DNA from 4 places in the Vibrio sp. 1288 genome. Region 1 is predicted to be linked to each of the others. Evidence: predicted binding sites of a transcription regulator. Region 1 holds the regulator's gene; each other region holds the start of a gene.
What was found. Region 1 encodes PurR, which represses purine synthesis genes. Its sites were predicted from a motif close to TNANGNAAACGTTTNCNTNA; they were not measured.
Positions count from the first base shown of each region.

Region 2: a site for PurR is predicted at 1,077-1,096, ahead of glyA (serine hydroxymethyltransferase). Genes of this name have one in related genera too.
Region 3: a site for PurR is predicted at 2,932-2,951, ahead of R8O11_RS20635 (NupC/NupG family nucleoside CNT transporter). Genes of this name have one in related genera too.
Region 4: a site for PurR is predicted at 2,330-2,349, ahead of R8O11_RS10690 (formate--tetrahydrofolate ligase). Genes of this name have one in related genera too.

Region 1 is NZ_JAWPOX010000006.1:53,211-58,593, forward strand. It holds gene R8O11_RS06390 (alpha/beta fold hydrolase) at 1-200, shown strand, start outside; gene R8O11_RS06395 (DUF2007 domain-containing protein) at 232-552, opposite strand; gene R8O11_RS06400 (TVP38/TMEM64 family protein) at 573-1,259, opposite strand; gene R8O11_RS06405 (TfoX/Sxy family DNA transformation protein) at 1,374-1,964, opposite strand; cyclic di-GMP riboswitch class I at 2,081-2,170, opposite strand; gene purR (HTH-type transcriptional repressor PurR) at 2,458-3,462, opposite strand; gene torD (molecular chaperone TorD) at 3,931-4,578, opposite strand; gene torR (two-component system response regulator TorR) at 4,845-5,383, shown strand, end outside.
Region 2 is NZ_JAWPOX010000029.1:42,695-48,077, forward strand. It holds gene R8O11_RS18635 (winged helix-turn-helix domain-containing protein) at 1-112, opposite strand, end outside; gene R8O11_RS18640 (YitT family protein) at 203-805, opposite strand; gene glyA (serine hydroxymethyltransferase) at 1,153-2,403, shown strand; gene lipA (lipoyl synthase) at 2,865-3,830, opposite strand; gene lipB (lipoyl(octanoyl) transferase LipB) at 3,827-4,489, opposite strand; gene ybeD (DUF493 family protein YbeD) at 4,666-4,944, opposite strand; gene R8O11_RS18665 (serine hydrolase) at 5,084-5,383, opposite strand, start outside.
Region 3 is NZ_JAWPOX010000036.1:19,611-24,993, forward strand. It holds gene prfC (peptide chain release factor 3) at 270-1,859, shown strand; gene R8O11_RS20625 (DUF5363 family protein) at 1,954-2,151, shown strand; gene R8O11_RS20630 (TatD family hydrolase) at 2,138-2,911, shown strand; gene R8O11_RS20635 (NupC/NupG family nucleoside CNT transporter) at 3,116-4,399, shown strand; gene R8O11_RS20640 (hypothetical protein) at 4,758-4,892, opposite strand; gene deoC (deoxyribose-phosphate aldolase) at 4,983-5,383, shown strand, end outside.
Region 4 is NZ_JAWPOX010000011.1:110,566-115,948, forward strand. It holds gene R8O11_RS10675 (hypothetical protein) at 1-25, opposite strand, end outside; gene R8O11_RS10680 (CreA family protein) at 171-641, shown strand; gene R8O11_RS10685 (inosine/guanosine kinase) at 875-2,179, shown strand; gene R8O11_RS10690 (formate--tetrahydrofolate ligase) at 2,416-4,164, shown strand; gene glgC (glucose-1-phosphate adenylyltransferase) at 4,703-5,383, shown strand, end outside.

The DNA of each region.
Region 1 (5,383 bases):
AGTTACCCATTCCGACTCTTTACTTAATGGGCGACAGGGATTACATGTTTATTAAACCTGTCAAAGAAATGGTTGCAGCACATAAGCTCAGCATTCTACGAGAAATCCCGAATTGTGGTCATGTATGCAATGTAGAGCGTCCAGAAGACTTCAATCAACACTCCATCGAGTTTATTAAACAGCAAGCTGTATGTGCTTAAAACTGAGTGCATCCACTGAATAGGAGAGCCGCTATAGCTCTCCTAGTTGATATCCACATTGCCAACATGCACCAAATTGCCCTTCGTTTATTTCATGACATTTTGGGCATTGCCAATCTTGATACTCATGCCTATCGGATTGTTTTCGATATGCTTTTACTATTTCTTCAGCTTTCATCTTTTGTGCCGTGTCAAAAAGCCACACATAAGGATCGGTATCATCACCAAACGGCAGTTCTCCTTTTAAGCCGAAAATACCTTCTCCGCGAACTTCACAGTAAATTTGTTCCACTTTAAGCAGCTCACATACAATGTGTGCTTCTGCTGGGTTTTTAGCGATAAATATTTTCATCAAAATACCCACTTCACCAATTACGAGTTTTGCTGACTTGGTGTCGGCCTTACTTTATTCATAACCCATTTAGTGATGATTGGAAATAGTCCCAATAGCGCAAAAGACGCTAATACTGCGGGTGAAACAATGCCCGATAGGCTTTCAATTGTTGCTAATTGAGTACCTGCATTCAGATATACGGCTGTGCCTGGCAGCATACCTATTTGGCTAGTGAGATAAAATCGACCTACAGACATCGGTGTTAAGCCCATCAGTAAGTTGATTAGAAAGAAAGGGAATACAGGGATTAGACGCAAGGAAAATAGATAAAAAGCTCCGTCTTTTTCGACACCTTGATTAATTGCGTTGAGTTTATTTCCGAATTTGTTTTGTACCCAGTCACGCAATAAGTATCGGCTGCTCAAGAAGGCCAGTGTTGCCCCCATAGTGCTAGCGAAAGAAACCAGTAGCAAGCTTGTCCAAAAACCAAATAAGGCTGCACCAAGTAAGGTGACTACTGCCGCTCCTGGGATAGAAAAAGCGGTAATTGCAATGTAGGTAAAAAAGTAAATCGCAGCCGAGAATACAAAATTCTGATCGATGTATGTAGTTAGTGCTTCTTGTTGGGCTTTTGCATTCTCTAAGGTTAAATACTGGCCAAAGTTAATACCTAAAAAGACGATAGCCGCTAGTAGGATGAGACCTAATATCAGTTTCTTATTCATAATTTTGATTCCAATTTGGGATATATGTAATAAGACAGTAGGAAAACCGAAAAAATTTCACAAAAAAACCGCAGATTAGACTGCGGTTTTACAAGATAGTTTTTAGGCCGACTTTTATTGGAGGCCGTTCATCAACTCATCTCGGCGAGCTTGAGGTACCACACTCCAATGAGTGCCGTTGATAGCACCTTCTAGTGCCCATAGCAACTCAATGTTGACGGTTGCAGAGTGCGTATCTCTTATCGCTTTATAGGCGTTAAGCGCACCTTCCTCTTCAAGCTTCTCTACGGATTCGATGCCGGCTTTTTTTAGCATGCGCTCGGTAGCCAGTCGTAAGTTAGGCAAATCTTTCAAACGGTTAGGCTTTGTACTTGCTTGCTGTTCTTTCTCAAGCTTTGCCTTTTTCAATGATTGATTCGCTACTTCGATTAAGCGTTCGCTTGATTCCCATAAATCGCTGGAAATAGCGTAGTACTTTGTAACGACTGGAAAGCCACGTTTTTTATAAACGTAAGGCTTTAGCCCTTGTTTCTCGAAGTCAGATGAAGTTTTTTGGTCTGCTCTGATATGAAGCTGATTGTTTACCACTAGTGCAAACATTGTTTCATCAGCGAATAGTCCGAAGCCACCAAACATTGAGCGCGACTTGATATTACCAAGTGCCTCAAATAGCTTCATAGAGTCTTTGAGTATCGGTTTATCCATGTTTTGTTATCTCGGTGTAATTAATATTACGCCACCAAAAGTCAGGTCCGAGAGAGTAGCAAACATGCGTAAAAACAATGTCATTACAGAGTAAAGTCATTGCTTACACACTTGCCATCGGTAACCCCGCTACCTTCCATATCGTAATATGGTTCAGGCCGGAGGCTTTGCGTCCCACTCTTTCGAATGGTTTGCCCTGTGCGTGACACAATGAGCATACTTCTTATATTGAATTAACATCACGGTTTAGCGTTAAAAGTGTGATTTCGGTTCAATAAAAATGATAGATTGAATGCTCTATTTTGCATATGGAAAGGTGCAAATTGGCCTTTGAAAAGGAGTTCTTAATATATATTACATTTATATAAAACAGGGAGTTAACGTTAGTCAATTGTTATTAGAGTGGTGTGAAGTATTAGAGAATGCTTAATTTTTCCAAAAAAATAAGCGCCCCTGTAGAGCGCTTATTTAACACGGTTAAATACAGTGAAATTTAGTTCATTTTTTTCACAGTATTTCGAATTACAAGCTCAGGTTGCATTTCGAAAATTCGTTTTTCGTGTTCTTTATCTTTGATACGCTCAAGTAGAATTTCGAATGCATTTTTACCAACACGACGTTTAGGTTGGTGGATAGTCGTTAGCGGTGGAGAGAAGTATTCCGCAAGCTCGATGTTGTCGTAGCCGATCACTGAAATATCTTCAGGAATTTTGATCCCGTTTTGTTGCAAGCGGCTCATTAGGCCTAGAGCCATTGTGTCGTTAAAACAGAATACCGCCGTCGGGCGCTTGTCCATTGCGGTAATTTTATCTGCAACTAATACGGCCGTATCACATTCAAAGTTACCTTCAAGGATCCAGTCTTCATTTACAGCTAGGTTCGCTTCGCTCATTGCGCGACGGAAACCTGCAATGCGCTCTTGGCAAGCAAGCTTTTCAAAATGACCGCTTAGACAAGCGATATCCGTATGACCATTGTCAATCAGATGTTTGGTTGCAATGTAGCCACCTTCTTCTGAGTTATCCATGATCTTGTCTGCTTGTGAGCTCTCTGGGCCCCAATCCATGACCACTTTAGGAATGTCCGCATGACGGTCAAGCATCTCTTTTAGTTCTTCGGTTAAGTCAGAACACATCACTAGGATGCCATCAACGCGCTTTTCAGCCAGCATACGAATGTAATCGCGTTGTTTTTCGTAAATCCCGCCTGTGTTACATAAAATCAGAGTATAGCCTTGGCGGTAACAGTAGCTCTCAACGCCATCAATCACTTCTGAGAAAAATAGGTTAGTTGATTGAGTTACTAACATGCCAATCGTACGAGTTGAGTTGCATTTTAGGCTGCGTGCAACGGCACTTGGCGCGTAATTCAGCTCGTCAACGGCTTTCATTACTTTTTCTTGCGTTGCTTCTGCAACGAAACGCGTTTTATTGATAACGTGCGAAACTGTCGTAGTGGAAACGCCGGCTAAGCGAGCAACGTCTTTTATCGTGGCCATAAATGGTGTCCTGTATCGAGCTACTGAAATATGTCGTATTGGATGTACCTGATGCTCTAATGGTTTCACACCTAGCAATATAAAATTGGCGCTAAGTGTCTCGGCAGCGGTTGATCCAAGTGCGACAAAAGGGTACGTAGCAGCATCGGTCGATGAATTTTATCTTTTTTCTATCTGATGAGAAATTGCCATCAACCTGTTAAGAAAACACAAAAACCGCTATATTTCAGCGGTTTACATATAAATCATATTTAATCGTTTGCGCTCACATTTTAGCCCTATGTGGACTGACTAGCAATGTTTTCAGCAAGAGATTTGTGTATTTGAAGTCACATTTTGACTGCTAAATAACCAAGCGTCTTTGCGCTAAGTTAAGGCAAACGAATATTATACCCAAGTTACTTACAATTGGTCACTTTCAGGCATACAGGAAGCCCGATAGGCAGGCTCCCTAAAAATAGGCGGCAATTATTCACCAAGAAGGTAGGCGCTGTCTAGTTTACAAAATGCAACTAATAGTTTCGCGACACTCGAGTAAAATCCAAATTCGTCGAATTTTTTACATTTGTCTGAAAACTGAGGTAACCAAGACATCAATTGTTGCTGGATAAAGTCGTTTTGTTTAACGAAGGCTTCTTCCATGTGTTTTTCTTGTTCAAGCTCGTTTGAGCGGATAATCATGTTCCCGAGAAAGTCGAGCTCAACGGCTAAGTGATCCGCAGGTTCCTTTAGGTTTTCGTCTACTTGAACGCCAAATTCAGCCATCAACTTTTCCATTTCCTCAGCTGGCTTGTCATTCAGTAAACCTGATTCACCAATGTACATGGATGCGTAAGGAAGAGCGCCGTATTTTTCTGTCTTCAAAAACAGTTCACAAAAGTCAGCTGCAAGCTCTAGTTGTGCATCTTCACGATCTTGTAACCGATTCAATGCATCAACTAGGCTATCAACGGCTGGTTTTAGCGACTCATTTTCACCTAAACCTGCGAGAAAACTGCGAATTTCAACACTGTGATAGGCTTCCAATTCTTTCTCTGTTAGTTCTTTTGCGAACAAGCTCGAAAACCACCAGTAAATTTCAGCGCGTTTTTCATTAAAAGCTTTCACTTCTTGCATTTTGGGCTCCTGAATGATGCTTCAAGTCATGCATCACAAAGTCAATTAGGGATATCCCCTAAGTGTAATCAATTAAAATGAATAGCAGTAACTATAATTGTTATGTTTTATGGTCAAAAATGACCGTTTATTAATAGCAATGGGTAAGCTTGTTTTGAATCAATAAAAACGCTAAATCTTGCGTTTTAATGTATCTATGACTAGAAATGTTACTAGTTATGAATAGAATACGTCTTGGATAATAAGAAGACAGAAAAGTGGTGTAAATGAGCTATCACGTATTAGTCGTAGAAGATGATGTTGTAACTCGTAGTAAGCTTGCGGGATATTTCCAAAATGAGGGCTACCAAGTCAGCGAAGCAGAGAGTGGCGCAGAAATGCGTGAAGTTTTGCAAGCGGGCGATGTAGACCTGATCATGCTGGATATTAACCTGCCTGGTGAAGACGGCCTGATGCTTACTCGTGAGTTACGTAGCCAATCGGATATTGGTATCATATTAGTAACAGGACGCACGGATAGCATTGATAAAATCGTAGGCCTAGAAATGGGTGCTGACGATTATGTGACAAAACCTTTTGAACTGAGAGAGCTGTTAGTTCGCGTGAAAAACTTGCTGTGGCGTATTTCAGCAGCGCGCAGTGGCAGCTCGAAAGCGAATGAAACCAGTGAAGAGCACATTGTGCGCTTTGGGGAGTGGACATTCGACATTCAACGTCGCGCACTTAGCCGCAACGGTGAGCCAGTAAAACTAACTAAAGCAGAGTATGAACTTTTGGTGGCATTATCGTCTTACCCTAACCAGGT
Region 2 (5,383 bases), on a different contig from region 1:
GATCAATCGCGATAGCATCTTGATGAAGGGTCTGTGTCTTCGGGTAATAGATCAGCTCTCCAATCGCAATACAACTGTGAGTCTGTTTAGCTTGTTGCAGAAAGTCGCGCATACCGTACCGATCTATTTGGAAATCGCGAAGTATTATATAGCGATTGGAGCGCGAAATCTTATAAATCGCGCTTCAATCATTATCAAAAATTTATGAACCGTAGGTCACGGAATAGCGGTGCGGTTTGTGGTTCATCGCTAACACGAGATTGAGTGCAAACGCCCCCAAAATTGAAAGGCCAATCACTTCTGGTGTGACAAAGAAGAATGAAGCAAACAGGATACATGCATCGATTGCCATTTGGCTTTTGCCAACTGAAATGCCAAATTTGTCTTGGATAAACAAACACAGCACGTTAAAGCCACCCAAGCTGGAGCGATGTCGGAATAGGATCAGCATACCGAGCCCCATTAAAAGTCCGCCTGCGACGGCGCAATAAACTTCATTTACCGATTCGAGCGAGATTAGCAAATAAAGATGATCGGCAAAGATAGAAACCAACGCGCCAGAAATGGCACTATTAATGGCGAAATGACGGCCAAAGCGTTTCCATGCTAGTAAGTAAAAAGGACTGTTTGCTAAAAAGTACAGCACACCAAAGGTAAAAGGTGTAAATTGGCTAATAAGCAGAGCCAATCCAGTCGTGCCTCCCGTTAGAAGGTTCGCGGATTGGAGAAAGAAAACGCCTTGAGCTACTAAAAAGGTACCCGTGAGAATCGCTATCCAGTCTTCTTTTAATGAGTGTTTTTCCATCAATGTTGCAGTCATTAGTGATAAATAAGGCGTGCATAGTAGTAAAAAGATGATCTTTTCGGTAGCTAGAGGGTAAAATTTACGGTAAACCTATGTAATTGCTGTTTTACAGGGTGTAAAGCACAAATTTGACAGGCAATAGATTGTCGTTATGCGATTGCAATGCTGGCATGATAAACATTGCTTGTCATCATGAAAAAACTGCATGAGAAAAATTGTAAATTTCTCTTTATGACCTAAATCAAATTATGTAGAATGCGCGCCATTAGGGTGACGAAAACGTTTGCTTCGGGTCATTCAACAGTTTTTTTGCAACTTTCAGTACTAATCTGAGTCAGGAGATACAGATGCTTAAGCGTGATATGAACATCGCAGATTACGATGCGGAACTGTTCGCAGCTATCCAGGAAGAAACTCTTCGCCAGGAAGAACACATTGAACTTATCGCTTCTGAAAACTACACAAGCCCACGTGTAATGGAAGCGCAAGGTTCTCAGCTAACGAACAAATACGCTGAAGGCTACCCAGGTAAGCGTTACTACGGCGGTTGTGAGTACGTAGATAAAGCTGAAGCACTAGCAATTGAGCGTGCATGCCAACTATTTGGTTGTGAGTACGCTAACGTACAGCCTCACTCAGGTTCTCAAGCAAACAGCGCAGTTTACATGGCGCTTCTTAACCCTGGCGATACAGTTTTAGGCATGAGCCTAGCGCACGGTGGTCACCTAACTCACGGTTCACCAGTAAACTTCTCGGGTAAGCACTACAACGTTATCCCTTACGGTATCGATGAAGCTGGTCAAATCAACTACGACGAGATGGAACAGCTAGCACTTGAACACAAACCTAAGATGATCATCGGTGGTTTCTCTGCTTACTCGCAAATCGTTGATTGGAAACGCATGCGTGAAATCGCTGACAAAGCAGGTGCTTACTTATTTGTTGATATGGCGCACGTAGCTGGTCTTATCGCTGCCGGTGAATACCCAACACCAGTACCGCATGCTCACGTGGTAACAACAACGACGCACAAAACACTAGCAGGTCCTCGCGGTGGTCTTATCTTGTCAAATGCTGGCGAAGATATGTACAAGAAATTGAACTCAGCAGTGTTCCCTGGTGGTCAAGGTGGCCCTCTAATGCACGTTATCGCTGGTAAAGCAGTAGCGTTCAAAGAAGCGATGGAGCCAGAGTTCAAAGCTTATCAAGCTCGCGTAGTGAAAAACGCAAAAGCAATGGTTGGTCAGTTCCAAGAGCGTGGCTACAAAATCGTATCTAACGGTACAGAAAACCACTTGTTCCTTGTTGACCTAATCGACAAAGATATCACTGGTAAAGACGCAGACGCGGCACTAGGTGCAGCAAATATCACTGTAAACAAGAACTCAGTACCAAATGACCCACGCAGCCCATTCGTAACGTCTGGTATCCGTGTAGGTACGCCAGCGATCACTCGCCGTGGCTTCACTGAAGAAGATGCAAAAGAGCTAGCAAACTGGATGTGTGACGTTCTAGATAACATCGGCAACGAAGAAGTTATCGAAGCGACAAAACAGAAAGTGCTAGAAATTTGTAAGCGTCTACCAGTTTACGCCTAACTGCTTTTCATAGAGTGAGTCGATTTCGGTGTCGAACATACTCATTTGCTCGCGCAAACTCCGTGTGTTCTTCTAGAACTCGACTCATCTATTTTGAACATTGATATACTAAAGGCCCTCATTTGAGGGCCTTTTTGTTTGTCTGGCGTTTGGAATGAGATATAGCGAGAGTGTGTGATAAGGGGATGGCTACCAACACTGTCCCTTTTCAATATATCCAAACCACGTCATTCCGACGAGCCTAGGCGAGATCAGGAATCTTGTTGAGGCACACTCTTTTACTCAGAGTTTCCCTAAAAATCATCAGTATTCTGAAAACAGATTCTGAATCACGCTCGTTCCTCGCTGTTCAGAATGACGGTGGTAGAATGGCTTTTTATCATCATTTGCCAGATACAAAAAAGGTTGGCACTGAGCCAACCTTTTCTCTTCAAAACAAACTTTTCAAAACAAGCGAGAGCTTATTTAATCTCGATACCTTGAGCTTGCATATCGGCATGGTAAGAAGAGCGAACAAATGGACCACACGCTGCATGCGTGAAGCCAAGTTCTAGTGCAACTTCTTTTAGCTCGTCAAACTCTGATGGTGGAACGTAACGTTCTACTGGCAAGTGGTGACGGCTTGGCGCTAGGTACTGGCCTAGAGTCAGCATCGTTACGCCGTGTGCGCGTAGATCTTTCAGTACTTCGATGATTTCTTCTTTGGTTTCACCAAGACCCATCATCAAACCAGACTTGGTCGGTACATCGGGATGCTGCTCTTTGAACTTCTTAAGAAGCTCAAGTGACCATTTATAGTTCGCACCTGGGCGAGCTTTACGGTAAAGACGTGGCGCTGTTTCTAAGTTGTGGTTGAAGACATCTGGCGGATTGTCTTTCATTAGATCAAGCGCTACATCCATGCGACCACGGAAGTCAGGAACCAGTGTTTCAATCTTAATATGCGGGTTTAACGCACGGATCTCGCGGTTACAATCGGCAAAGTGTTGTGCACCGCCGTCACGCAGATCGTCACGGTCAACAGAAGTGATTACTACGTATTTCAGCTTCATATCGGCAATGGTTTTCGCCAGTTTTTGAGGCTCTTCTGCTTCCGGTGGTAATGGGCGGCCATGAGCAACGTCACAGAAAGGACAACGACGAGTACAAATAGCACCTAAGATCATGAAGGTTGCTGTACCGTGGTTAAAACATTCCGCTAGGTTCGGGCAAGATGCTTCTTCACATACGGAGTGAAGTTTATTCTTACGCATCGCCGCTTTGATGTCTTGAATTCGTTGGCTGTCGGCTGGTAGCTTGATCTTCATCCAATCAGGCTTACGTAGCACTTCTTTCTGCTCTGTAGGCATGTTCTTTACGGGAATCAATGCCATTTTATCGGCGTCACGATATTTAACGCCTTTTTCCATCTGGATTGGTTTGCTCATGCTTTATTACCTTGAGAAGGTGCTTCTGTGCTGAATTCTACTTGCTCATAATCGAGCAAAGTAACGAGTTCTTCTATTAATTGTTTTTCTACGGCTTCTACATTGTCTGGGCCGCCAAATTGGCTGACCTGAACCATTTCCATACCTTCATAACCACAAGGGTTAATACGCAGAAACGGTGTTAAATCCATATTTACGTTCAAGGCTAAACCATGAAACGAGCATCCTTTACGAATGCGTAAACCGAGAGAGCATATTTTCTTACCGGCAACGTAGACACCTGGTGCGTCAGGTCGCGCGGCTGAGTCAATATTGTATGCTTTTAGCGTGTTGATCACGAGGTTCTCGATTGTGGTAACGAGATCTCGTACACCTAATTTTTTACGGCGTAGGTTGATCAAGAAGTAGGCGACCAACTGACCAGGGCCATGATACGTAACCTGGCCTCCGCGATCACTTTGTACAACAGGAATATCGCCAGTGTTAATCAAGTGCTCAGCTTTACCTGCCTGTCCTTGCGTAAATACTGGGTTATGTTCTACCAACCAGACTTCATCACGGGTTTCTTCTGTGCGTTGGTCGGTGAACTCATGCATCGCCTTCCATACAGGCTCATAGTCTTGGCGGCCAAGTCGTTTTACAACAAGTTGGTGTTGCATGGGAATTCCTGTTGCTAATATATAAAGTTTTTGGATTATAAACCGGATAACCCTGATGCTCTACCGCTGCGTAACAGATTTTTAACTGAAAGCGATGTAAAGCCTCGTTATCTCTTTGATAAATAAAAAGAAAGCAGCCAAGGCTGCTTTCAAAAAAAATTTAATATATCAAAAAATTATAGAACCATGCGTACGATGTCAATTTCACCTAACTCTTTGTACAGTGTCTCAACCTGCTCGATAGAGGTTGCAGTAATGTTGATTGACACAGAGTGGTAGTTGCCCTTAGCACTTGGTTTAACGGTCGGGCTGTAGTCACCTGGAGCATGGCGCTGAATAACTTCAAGAACAAGCTCTGGAAGTTCAGGCTTTGCATGACCCATTACCTTGTAAGTAAATGAACAAGGGAACTCAAGCAGGTCTTTTAATTTTGCATCAGAGTTGATGGTTAGCATATCGATAACTCCAGTAGATATTCGTTGCGGTGCGAAATAGTACAGTCAAATTAGGGGGAACTCAAGACGAGGAGCTCAAACTTAAAAAGCCGCCCATTCAGGCGGCTTTGCGAATAAGTTTGCTACTCTAACGTTCTTTTTAGAAGAAGCTCTTGAATAACAATACGATGTAATCCCACATGCGGCTAAATAGACTACCTTGCTCTACGGTTTCTAGTGCCATTAGTGGGTACTCGGCAATATCTTCACCATCGATCTGATAGTATAGCTTACCAACTACATCACCTTTATTAATTGGGGCTTCTAGCTCTTTTTCAAGGACGAAGCTTGCTTTTAGGTTTTTCGCTTCACCACGCGGTAGTGTTACGTAAGTATCTTGGTCAAGACCCAGTGCTACGGTATCTTTGTTACCCATCCACACTTTTTCTTCTACGAACGT
Region 3 (5,383 bases), on a different contig from region 1:
ATTACCTCATCAACACTTATGCTTTAAATGCGTATCCGGATTCGAGGCTTTTGAATATGTAATAACAATTTTTTGAATTTTTACATCTCTTTGTGTGGCGCTGGCTTTCCCTTGTTAGTTGCAGGTAAAGGCTGGTGAGCCGAGTAAATTCAGTTCATGTCTTTCCAGTTTGCTAGCACAGCGATAATAAGCGAGAATACCGCACAATATCGAATAGTAGATATGCTTGCCTATTTTGTGAGCATGAAAGTAATTTAGAAGATTAACTAATGTCAAATCCCCTTTTTTTAGGCGAAGTGTCTAAGCGCAGAACGTTCGCTATTATTTCTCACCCGGATGCGGGTAAAACCACCATTACTGAAAAAGTCCTTTTATTCGGAAACGCGATCCAAAAAGCAGGTACGGTTAAAGGTCGTGGTAACGCACAGCACGCAAAATCAGACTGGATGGAAATGGAAAAAGAACGTGGTATCTCGGTAACCACTTCTGTAATGCAGTTCCCTTACAATGACTGTCTGGTAAACCTACTTGATACGCCTGGACACGAAGACTTCTCGGAAGATACATACCGTACGTTAACGGCAGTAGACTCGTGTTTGATGGTTATCGATGCGGCGAAAGGTGTCGAGGATCGTACACGTAAGCTGATGGAAGTAACGCGTCTGCGTGACACGCCAATCGTAACCTTCATGAACAAACTTGACCGTGACGTTCGTGATCCAATGGAAGTATTGGACGAGGTAGAAAACGAGTTGGGCATGATGTGTGCGCCAATTACATGGCCAATCGGCTGTGGTAAAGAATTTAAAGGTGTGTACCACATTCACCGTGATGAAACGATTTTATACGAATCAGGTCACGGTCATGAGATTCAAGAAGTTCGAATCATCAAAGGTCTCGATAACCCAGAGCTTGATGAAAAAGTTGGTGCAGGCCTTGCGGAAAGTGTTCGAGAAGAGCTTGAGCTTGTTATGGGTGCTTGCCCTGAGTTTGATTTGGAAATGTTCCTAACAGGTGATCTTACGCCAGTTTACTTCGGTACTGCATTAGGTAACTTTGGTGTGGATCATATGCTAGACGGTCTAACTGAATGGGCTCCAGCGCCGAAAACTCGTCAAGCGGTTGAACGTGAAGTTGAAGCGACTGAAGAGAAGTTCTCTGGTTTCGTATTTAAGATCCAAGCGAACATGGACCCAAAACACCGCGACCGTATCGCATTCATGCGTATTGTATCTGGCACTTACACGCAAGGTATGAAGATGAACCACGTTCGTCTTGGCAAGCAAGTGAGTATCTCTGATGCAGTAACCTTTATGGCTGGTGACCGTGCACGTGCAGAACACGCTTACGCCGGAGACATCATTGGTCTACACAACCACGGCACTATTCAGATTGGTGATACCTTTACGCAAGGTGAATCACTGAAGTTCTCTGGTATTCCGAACTTCGCTCCGGAACTATTCCGTCGTATTCGCCTGAAAGATCCACTAAAGCAGAAGCAGCTTCTCAAAGGTTTGGTTCAGCTATCAGAAGAAGGTGCGGTACAGGTATTCCGTCCTCTACAGAACAACGATCTGATCGTTGGTGCCGTTGGTGTACTTCAGTTTGATGTTGTTGTGGCTCGTTTGAAGTCTGAGTATAACGTTGAAGCGATTTATGAAGGCATTAACGTTGCAACTGCGCGTTGGGTTGAGTGTGGTGATGCGAAGAAACTGGATGAGTTCCAACGCAAGAATCAAGCGAACTTAGCATTGGATGGGGGTGATAACCTAACGTATATCGCTCCAACAATGGTTAACTTAAACTTAGCGAAAGAGCGTTTCCCTGACGTTGATTTCCGTGCGACGCGCGAGCACTAATTTGTGCGGTTAGGGTAAGCCTTAACGCAAACTAGATTTTAAAACGCCCTTGGCTATAAACTTAGCCAAGGGCGTTTTTATATAAGGATAAGATATGAACTGGTTTAAACGTGGGCTAAAGCGTTACGACAATTGGTGTAAAGAAATGGGGTTAACCCCCGACCAGAAACGCAGTTGCGTCCCATATCGAAAAGACCCTGCCCATCAAACTAAAGAGAAGAGTGAAGCCCAACCATCCTCTGATTTTCTGCCCGCAGATACAGATAAAAAGCGTCAAGATGAAGCTCTTTGATACGCACTGCCACTTTGATTTTGATGTGTTTCAAGATGACTTTGCGCATCAACTTGAGCTTGCTCAAACGCAAGGCGTCGCAAGAATTTTGATTCCTTCCGTCGGTCCGCAAAATTGGGCTCGTATTCAAACTTTGGCAGAGCAACATGCCAATTTGTATTATGCTCTCGGCTTTCATCCGTATTTTCTTGAAGATAACGTTGAGCAGCACCTTACAGAGCTAGAAGGCTATCTAAATCAAAAAGGGCAGCAGTGCGTGGCAATAGGAGAGTGTGGTTTAGATTTTGCCATTGATGTTGATCCACAGTTGCAAGAAAAGATACTTGAAGTTCAATTTGAGCTGGCTAGACGCTTCGAACTCCCAGTTATTTTACATAGCCGAAAAGCGCACAATCGCCTCATTCAAATGGTGAAAGCGGCGAATCTCCCTAGAGGTGGTGTGCTACACGCTTTTTCTGGGAGTTATCAGCAAGCCATGGAGTGGGTCAAATTAGGTTTTTTTATCGGTGTAGGAGGAACGATTACCTACCCAAGAGCCAAGAAAACACGCGACGCAATTCAAAAATTACCACTCGAAAACCTAGTAATCGAAACAGACGCACCAGATATGCCTATACTTGGATATCAAGGGGAGTCAAATCACCCAGCCAAACTCATTCACGTCTTTAATGAGCTCGTAGAGTTGCATAACGGCCGAAAGCAATCGATTGCCTCTCAACTGTGGAAAAATAGCAATTTTGCTTTCTCGATATGTGAATAAAATCTAAAGATGTGGTTTGAAATCGAAAACGTTTTCCTGCTTATTGTGAATTAACTCACAAAGCTGGTTGAATCAATCATGAATCTTATAGGAAAGTGTGAGGCTGGCATTACTTTAATTGATTCTGCATGAGTATAATTGCCCCCGCTTTATAGCTCCATTTTGTAACACGCCAATAAATAACTTATAAGGAAGTCATAAACTATGAGCCTGTTTATGAGCCTAATCGGTATGGTAGTGCTTCTTGCGATTGCAGTGGCATTTTCTAACAACCGAAAAGCTATCAACTTTAGAACTGTGGGTGGCGCATTCGCTATCCAATTCGCATTAGGTGCATTTGTTCTGTATGTACCTTGGGGCCGTGATCTACTAAACGGTTTCTCTTCAGGTGTTTCTAACGTTATCAACTACGGTAACGATGGTTCATCATTCCTGTTCGGTGGTCTTGTTTCTGACAAGATGTTCGAAGTATTCGGCGGCGGCGGTTTCATCTTCGCATTCCGTGTTCTTCCTACACTGATCTTCTTCTCTGCACTGATTTCAGTTCTTTACTACATTGGCGTTATGCAATGGGTTATCAAGATTCTTGGTGGCGCACTACAAAAAGCGCTAGGCACTTCTCGTGCGGAATCAATGTCAGCTGCAGCTAACATTTTCGTAGGTCAAACTGAGGCACCTCTAGTTGTTCGCCCATTCGTTCCAAAAATGACTCAATCAGAGCTATTCGCGGTAATGTGTGGTGGTCTAGCTTCTGTTGCTGGTGGTGTACTAGCAGGTTACGCATCTATGGGTGTTCCACTAGAGTACCTAGTTGCGGCATCATTCATGGCAGCACCAGGTGGTCTACTGTTCGCTAAAATCCTTCACCCAGAGACTGACCAGCCTCACGAAAGTATCGAAGAAGCGATGGACGGCGGTGACGACAAACCAGTTAACGTAATCGACGCAGCTGCGGGCGGTGCGGCTTCTGGTCTACAACTTGCGCTTAACGTAGGTGCAATGCTAATCGCATTCGTTGGTCTAATCGCGCTAATCAACGGTATGCTAGGTGGCATCGGTGGTTGGTTCGGCATGCCAGAACTAACACTAGAGCTAATCCTAGGTTACGCGTTCTCTCCACTAGCATTCCTAATCGGTGTTCCATGGGCAGAAGCTGTAACAGCTGGTTCATTCATCGGTCAGAAAATCGTAGTGAACGAATTCGTTGCTTACTTGAACTTCACACCATATCTAGGTGAAAACGCTCAAGTAATCGCGGCAACTGGTGAAGTAATGTCTGAGAAGACAACAGCTATCATCTCATTCGCACTATGTGGTTTCGCGAACCTTTCTTCTATCGCGATTCTACTTGGTGGTCTAGGTAGCCTTGCACCAAACCGTCGTAGTGACATCGCTCGCATGGGTGTTAAAGCAGTTCTTGCAGGTACGTTGTCTAACCTTATGGCAGCGACAATTGCAGGCTTCTGCTTAAGCCTTGCAGCACTATAATTAGAATCGGTTCTTAATATATAGACGCCGTTTTACATCATGCCCTGTAGCAAGAGATTGCTGCGGGGCATTTTTCGTTTTTCGGGCTCCAAAATTTCATCGGGTGTTTGCCTTAGTCGAGGTATTACGCAGTCAATGGAATAGGGGCTAGGAAATTTTGAGATACAAACCGTTTGCGCTCTATTTGGTGCTACAGTTTTGCGGTGAAACTCTATAATGTATTAATCACAGGATAGTGGTTAAGCTTGATTCTTAATCACGTAATGAATATTACATAATCGATGGGCAAATGAATTGCCCTGCAATATCAGATCTAATAGGCGTTTTGCTTTGTGATGTGATATTAAAGACACCGCAATCATAGATTGTTGTGCCATAGGCCAAACTGGTACTGTGCGGTGACAAGGATAGCAATTGGCATATGATAAATTTTCGCTGTATATGCCGAGTCTTCAGGGAACCAAGTCCGTTCATTAATAGACTGTTTAGCCATTTACTCACATTGTCTCGACTTGTTGATTATAGTTAAAGACGTGATGTAAGGCTGAGTAGTGAATTTTTTGAATATTGATCGGAGATAGAAATGAGCGATTTAAAAGCAGCAGCGCTACGTGCACTTAAACTTATGGACCTAACTACGTTGAATGACGATGACACTGATGCAAAAGTGATCTCACTATGTCATGACGCGAAAACAGCAGTAGGCAACACAGCTGCAATTTGTATTTACCCTCGCTTTATTCCTATTGCTAAGAAGACACTTCGTGAGCAAGGTACGCCAGAGGTTCGTATTGCAACAGTAACGAACTTCCCACATGGTAACGACGACATTGAAATCGCAGTTGCTGAAACAAAAGCGGCGGTTGCTTACGGTGCAGACGAAGTTGACGTAGTTTTTCCTTACCGCGCGCTAATGGCGGGTGATGAGAAAGTAGGCTTCGAACTAGTTAAGCAATGTAAAGAAGCTTGTGGTGACATTCTTCT
Region 4 (5,383 bases), on a different contig from region 1:
TACTGGCTAACTGTTGTTCATTCATCTTGATACCTTCGTTTAGAGCAGTACATTAGCATGAAGCCCGCAACAAACCTAGCGCACATAGACCTTTCCGTGGCTAAATTTTGTTTTAGGTGCAAACCTCTGATAGATTTCATCAATATCTTTCCTAGTTAAGGACAAAAATAATGAAAAAGATGCTGTTAAGTGCATTGCTTGCTACTACTCTAGTTGGTTGTTCAGATAACGATGTTGCTGACGTGGGGCTCGGTTGGTTTACTTTGAAAGACATCAAAGTCGGTGAGTTGAAAGACGAGGTGGTAACAGGTGTCACATGTCACATCGCCTCTATCGAAGCGGATTTCAGCTTAGCAGATCCAAGTGATAGCTCAATATCATGTCGTCAGACTGGCGAAATCACACCGGAAATGATTGCAAAAATAGATAAGAGTAAGTCCGGTGAAATTGTATTTAAGAAGTCAAAAAGCATTTTCTTCAAAACAATGAAGGTTCGCCGTATTTATGATGCCGATAACCAAACCTTACTCTACTTGTCTTATACAACAAAAGAGACCGATGGTAGTTTTAAGCATAGCCTTTCGACAGTCCCACTTTGGGGTACCAAGGCTTACGTTGAGCCAACTGAAGTGAAAAAGTAACGCGGGTAAATTTAGTTAGCGCGGAGCAGGCTCTTTCCGGGCGCTGCTGAGCAACAAGTTTAAAAAACAACCCATTGCAATACGACAAGCGTCATAAATTGCAGCTGCTTTGGTTGCTATTTACTCAGCTCGCTGATTTTTTCAGCGAGCAGACTTCTTTGTAATAAATCGCCACGATTTTCATTTTTTTGTGATACAATCCCGCCTCTTTTTTTTCTCACTCAAGAACAAGCATGAAGTTTCCTGGTCAGCGTAAATCTAAACACTACTTCCCAACTCACGCTCGAGATCCATTAGTAAACCAAATCCGACAGGCACCTAAGCTATATCGCCCAACTATTGTTGGTGTCGGTCAAACCATTGTAGATATCGAAGCACGTGTAGATGACGCGTTTTTAGAGAAATACAACCTGAGTAAAGGACATTCGCTCGTTCTTGAAGAAAGCAAAGCAGATGCACTTTACGAAGAACTGGTTGAGCAAGGCCTGATCACACACCAATACCCAGGTGACACGATTGGCAATACTCTTCACAACTACTCAGTTTTAGCCGATAGCAAATCCGTTTTGCTCGGTGTGATGTCTAAGAACATTCAAGTCGGTTCTTTTGCTTATCGCTACCTTTGCCGTACGTCTTCACGCATGAACCTTAACCATTTACAAACGGTAGATGGCCCTATTGGTCGCTGCTACACCCTAATTTCTCAAGACGGTGAGCGTACATTTGCTATCAACGAAGGTCATATGAATCAACTGCTTCCGGGAAGCATTCCTGAAGAGATCTTTGAGAAAGCATCAGCCCTGGTTGTTTCTTCTTACCTAATGCGTGGTAAAGAAGAAGATCCAATGCCTAAAGCGGTACAAAGAGCGATCGACTTTGCTAAGAAGCACGATGTCCCTGTTGTACTTACGTTAGGGACAAAGTACGTTATCGAAGGTAACGCACAGTGGTGGCAAGAATACATTCGCGAAAACATTTCTGTTGTCGCTATGAATGAAGAAGAAGGTGCGGCGCTAACAGGTGAAACAGAGCCGCTAGCAGCTGCAGATAAAGCGCTTGAGTGGGTTGATCTCGTACTTTGTACAGCAGGACCAAATGGTCTGTACATGGCTGGTTACACCGATGAGAAAGTAAAACGAGAAACCACACACGACATCCTTGAAAGCTCCCTCGAAGCCTTTAACCAGTACGAGTTTAGTCGTGCGATGCGTAAAGAAGACTGTCAAAACCCAATGAAGGTCTACTCTCACATCGGCCCTTACCTTGGTGGACCACTAGAGATTAAGAACACTAACGGTGCAGGTGATGCAGCCCTTTCAGCCTTACTGCATGACATGGCAGCAAACTCTTTCCACCAAAAAGAAGTGCCTAACTCAGAAAAGCACGAAGTACGATGCTTAACCTACTCCTCGCTTTCTCAGATCTGTAAATACGCAAACCGAGTAAGCTATGAAGTGTTGACGCAGCACTCTCCTCGCCTATCGCGAGCGCTTCCTGAACGAGAAGATAGCTTAGAAGAAACTTATTGGGATCGTTAAAACGACAGCGTTAGAGCTAAAAATATATCAAGGTCACCATTTGGTGGCCTTTTTGTTTTTATCTAGCACTATAACGAGTAGATTTCGTTAGTATGTCGCACAATACGAAGCAGTAAACTCTTTACAAGCCTAACCGAAACAGTACCATCACCAAGCAGACCTTTGCCTCACAATAATACTCGTTATAACTCAGGTAGTTTTTCAACGCTACCTGTGTGCCACTTTGGGGATTCTCCATGCAGTCAGATATCGAAATTTGCCGAAACACACCACTTTCTTCTATTGATGTTATCGCGGAAAAAGTAGGACTATTGCCCGAAGAGTATGACACTCACGGGAAGCACAAAGCCAAAGTCCACCCAAAATGTTTGGAACGACTCAAAGCAAATGATGACGGTAAACTTGTACTCGTCACTGCGATCACGCCGACTCCTCTTGGCGAAGGAAAAACCGTTACGACGATAGGATTGGCGCAAGGTTTAGCAAAGCTTAATCAATCTGTTATTGCATGTATAAGGCAACCTTCGATGGGACCCGTCTTCGGTATTAAAGGTGGCGCAGCGGGCGGTGGTTATTCTCAAGTAGCTCCAATGGAAGAGTTAAACTTACACCTTACTGGTGACATTCACGCAGTGACAGCGGCGCACAACCTTGCTTCAGCCGCTCTTGACGCTCGCTTGTTCCATGAGCAACGCGAAGGTTATGATGCCTTTGAAGCACGTACCGGGTTAAGAGCACTTAAAATCGACACGGCCAGTATTACTTGGAAACGAGTGATGGACCATAATGATCGTGCACTACGTAAAGTCAAAATTGGCCTCAATGATGCAGGAAAAACCATCAATGGTTTCGAGCGTGGCGAAGGGTTCGATATTTCAGCCGCTTCCGAGTTAATGGCTATCATTGCACTAGCCAAAGATTTAAAAGATTTACGCCAACGTATCGGGAAAATTGTCGTAGCGTACGATTTGAACGGAACCCCCGTCACTACGGAAGATCTACAAGTTGCAGGAGCAATGGCAGTAACACTAAAAGAGGCGATTGCACCAACACTGATGCAAACTCTAGAAGGTGTTCCTACGTTGATCCATGCAGGTCCATTTGCAAACATCGCCCATGGAAATTCATCCATTATCGCGGACGATATTGCGCTAAAACTGTCAGGTTACACGGTAACTGAAGCCGGTTTTGGTTCGGATATGGGATTTGAGAAAGCGTGTAACATTAAAGCTGCTGCCGCCAACAAAGCCCCGGACTGTGTAGTGATCGTAGCAACATTACGCGGCCTCAAAGCGAATTCCGGACACTACGATTTACGGCCAGGTATGGCTATTCCAGATTCCATTTTTAATCCGGACCAAGCAGCATTGGAGGCTGGGTTTGAAAATTTAAAATGGCACATAAATAACGTTCATAAATACGGTTTACCTGCTGTCGTTGCCATTAACCAGTTTCCACAAGATTGTGTGAAAGAGCTTAAAGCTCTTGAAGAGCTGATTCACCAATTTAATCCCGAAGTTAAAGTAGCCATCAGCACCGCTTTTTCGCAAGGCGGACAAGGCGCAACGGAACTAGCTCAACATGTTATTGATGCGTGTACCACGCCTGTAGAGTTTTGTCCGTTATACAACAAAGAGCAATCATTACTCGAAAAGCTCATGGCAGTATGTGAAGCGGGCTATGGAGCAACCAATATAGAAATGACTCCTATCGCGACTGAACAGCTCAAACATTTTGAGCAATTAGGCTTTAACAACTTAGCGGTTTGCATCGCGAAGACACCACTATCTATAACCACGGACTCCGCAGTCAAAGGCGCACCAACTGGTTTTACCGTCCCAATCCGCGAGCTGCGCTTGTGTGCGGGCGCAGGATTCATTTATGCATTATCTGGAACCGTGATGACGATGCCAGGCTTACCTGATAAACCCGCATTTATGAATTTAGATCTTGATGATGAAGGAAATATCGTCGGTCTCTCTTAGTGCAGTGATAACGTATCGCTATCAGTGATAGTGAACATATTCATTGAGTGAGTGGTCTACTTACCTATCCACTCACTCTCAACAACTGTGAAAAGAGTTGTCTCAGGCCTTCTACTCTTGAATTGTTGATACAAAGCTCTCTTGCCTTACATCAACGCGCCTGTTTTAGACCTTTAGAGTTAAGACGCTAACCCTAAGCCTTGTTTAGCCATAGTTATTAAGCTAGAAAACCCTATTTATCTTCTTGTTTTGTAGCCACTTTACATTGTAAATCCATACTTGTTGACCTCTCCTTTCTACAATTTTGCGCCAATTTGATGCACGGGCTATTTAGCGCTTCACTAATATGGTGCAGTTGTCTTACAGTGAAATTTTAACCTCCTTGATTTTTAAGGAGATATTCTATGGCTCGATTCTTGTAGTAGACTTTTCACTAATAAGCACATTAGCACATGCTTTTCAAAACCTCTGCGTTGCATACCACCTCCTTCAGGTTAGCACCGTTTTGATGCATGTCAGAAAAGGGAAAGGGAACACTATGGAAGACGCACTCGCCGTAATTTTAGCAGGAGGGATGGGGTCTAGACTCAGCCCACTCACCGATGACAGAACCAAGCCAGCCGTACCTTTTGGCGGAAAATATAGAATTATAGATTTCACACTAACCAATTGTTTACATTCGGGTTTACGCAAGATCCTTGTTTTAACCCAATATAAATCTCATTCACTTCAAAAACACTTACGAGACGGCTGGTCGATATTCAATCCAGAGCTAGGCGAGTACATTACTGCTGTTCCACCACAAATGCGCAAAGGTGGTGCATGGTATGAAGGAACCGCCGATGCGATTTATCACAACATGTGGTTGCTATCGCGAAATGATGCAAAGTATGTGGTTGTGTTATCCGGCGATCATATCTATCGAATGGACTACGCCGCAATGCTTGAAGAGCATAAAGAGAAAGGTGCTAAGCTCACCGTTGCCTGTATGGATGTTCCCGTAGTGGATGCTTCAGCATTCGGTGTAATGGGCACCGCAGAAAACGGGCTCGTTACTTCGTTTATAGAGAAACCTGAAACCCCACCTACCCTTCCAGGAAGCAAAACCAGAAGCCTCGTTTCCATGGGGATCTATATCTTTGATATGGATGTTTTAAAAGAAGCGCTTGAAGAAGACTCAAAACTCGATTCATCAAGCCATGACTTCGGAAAAGACATC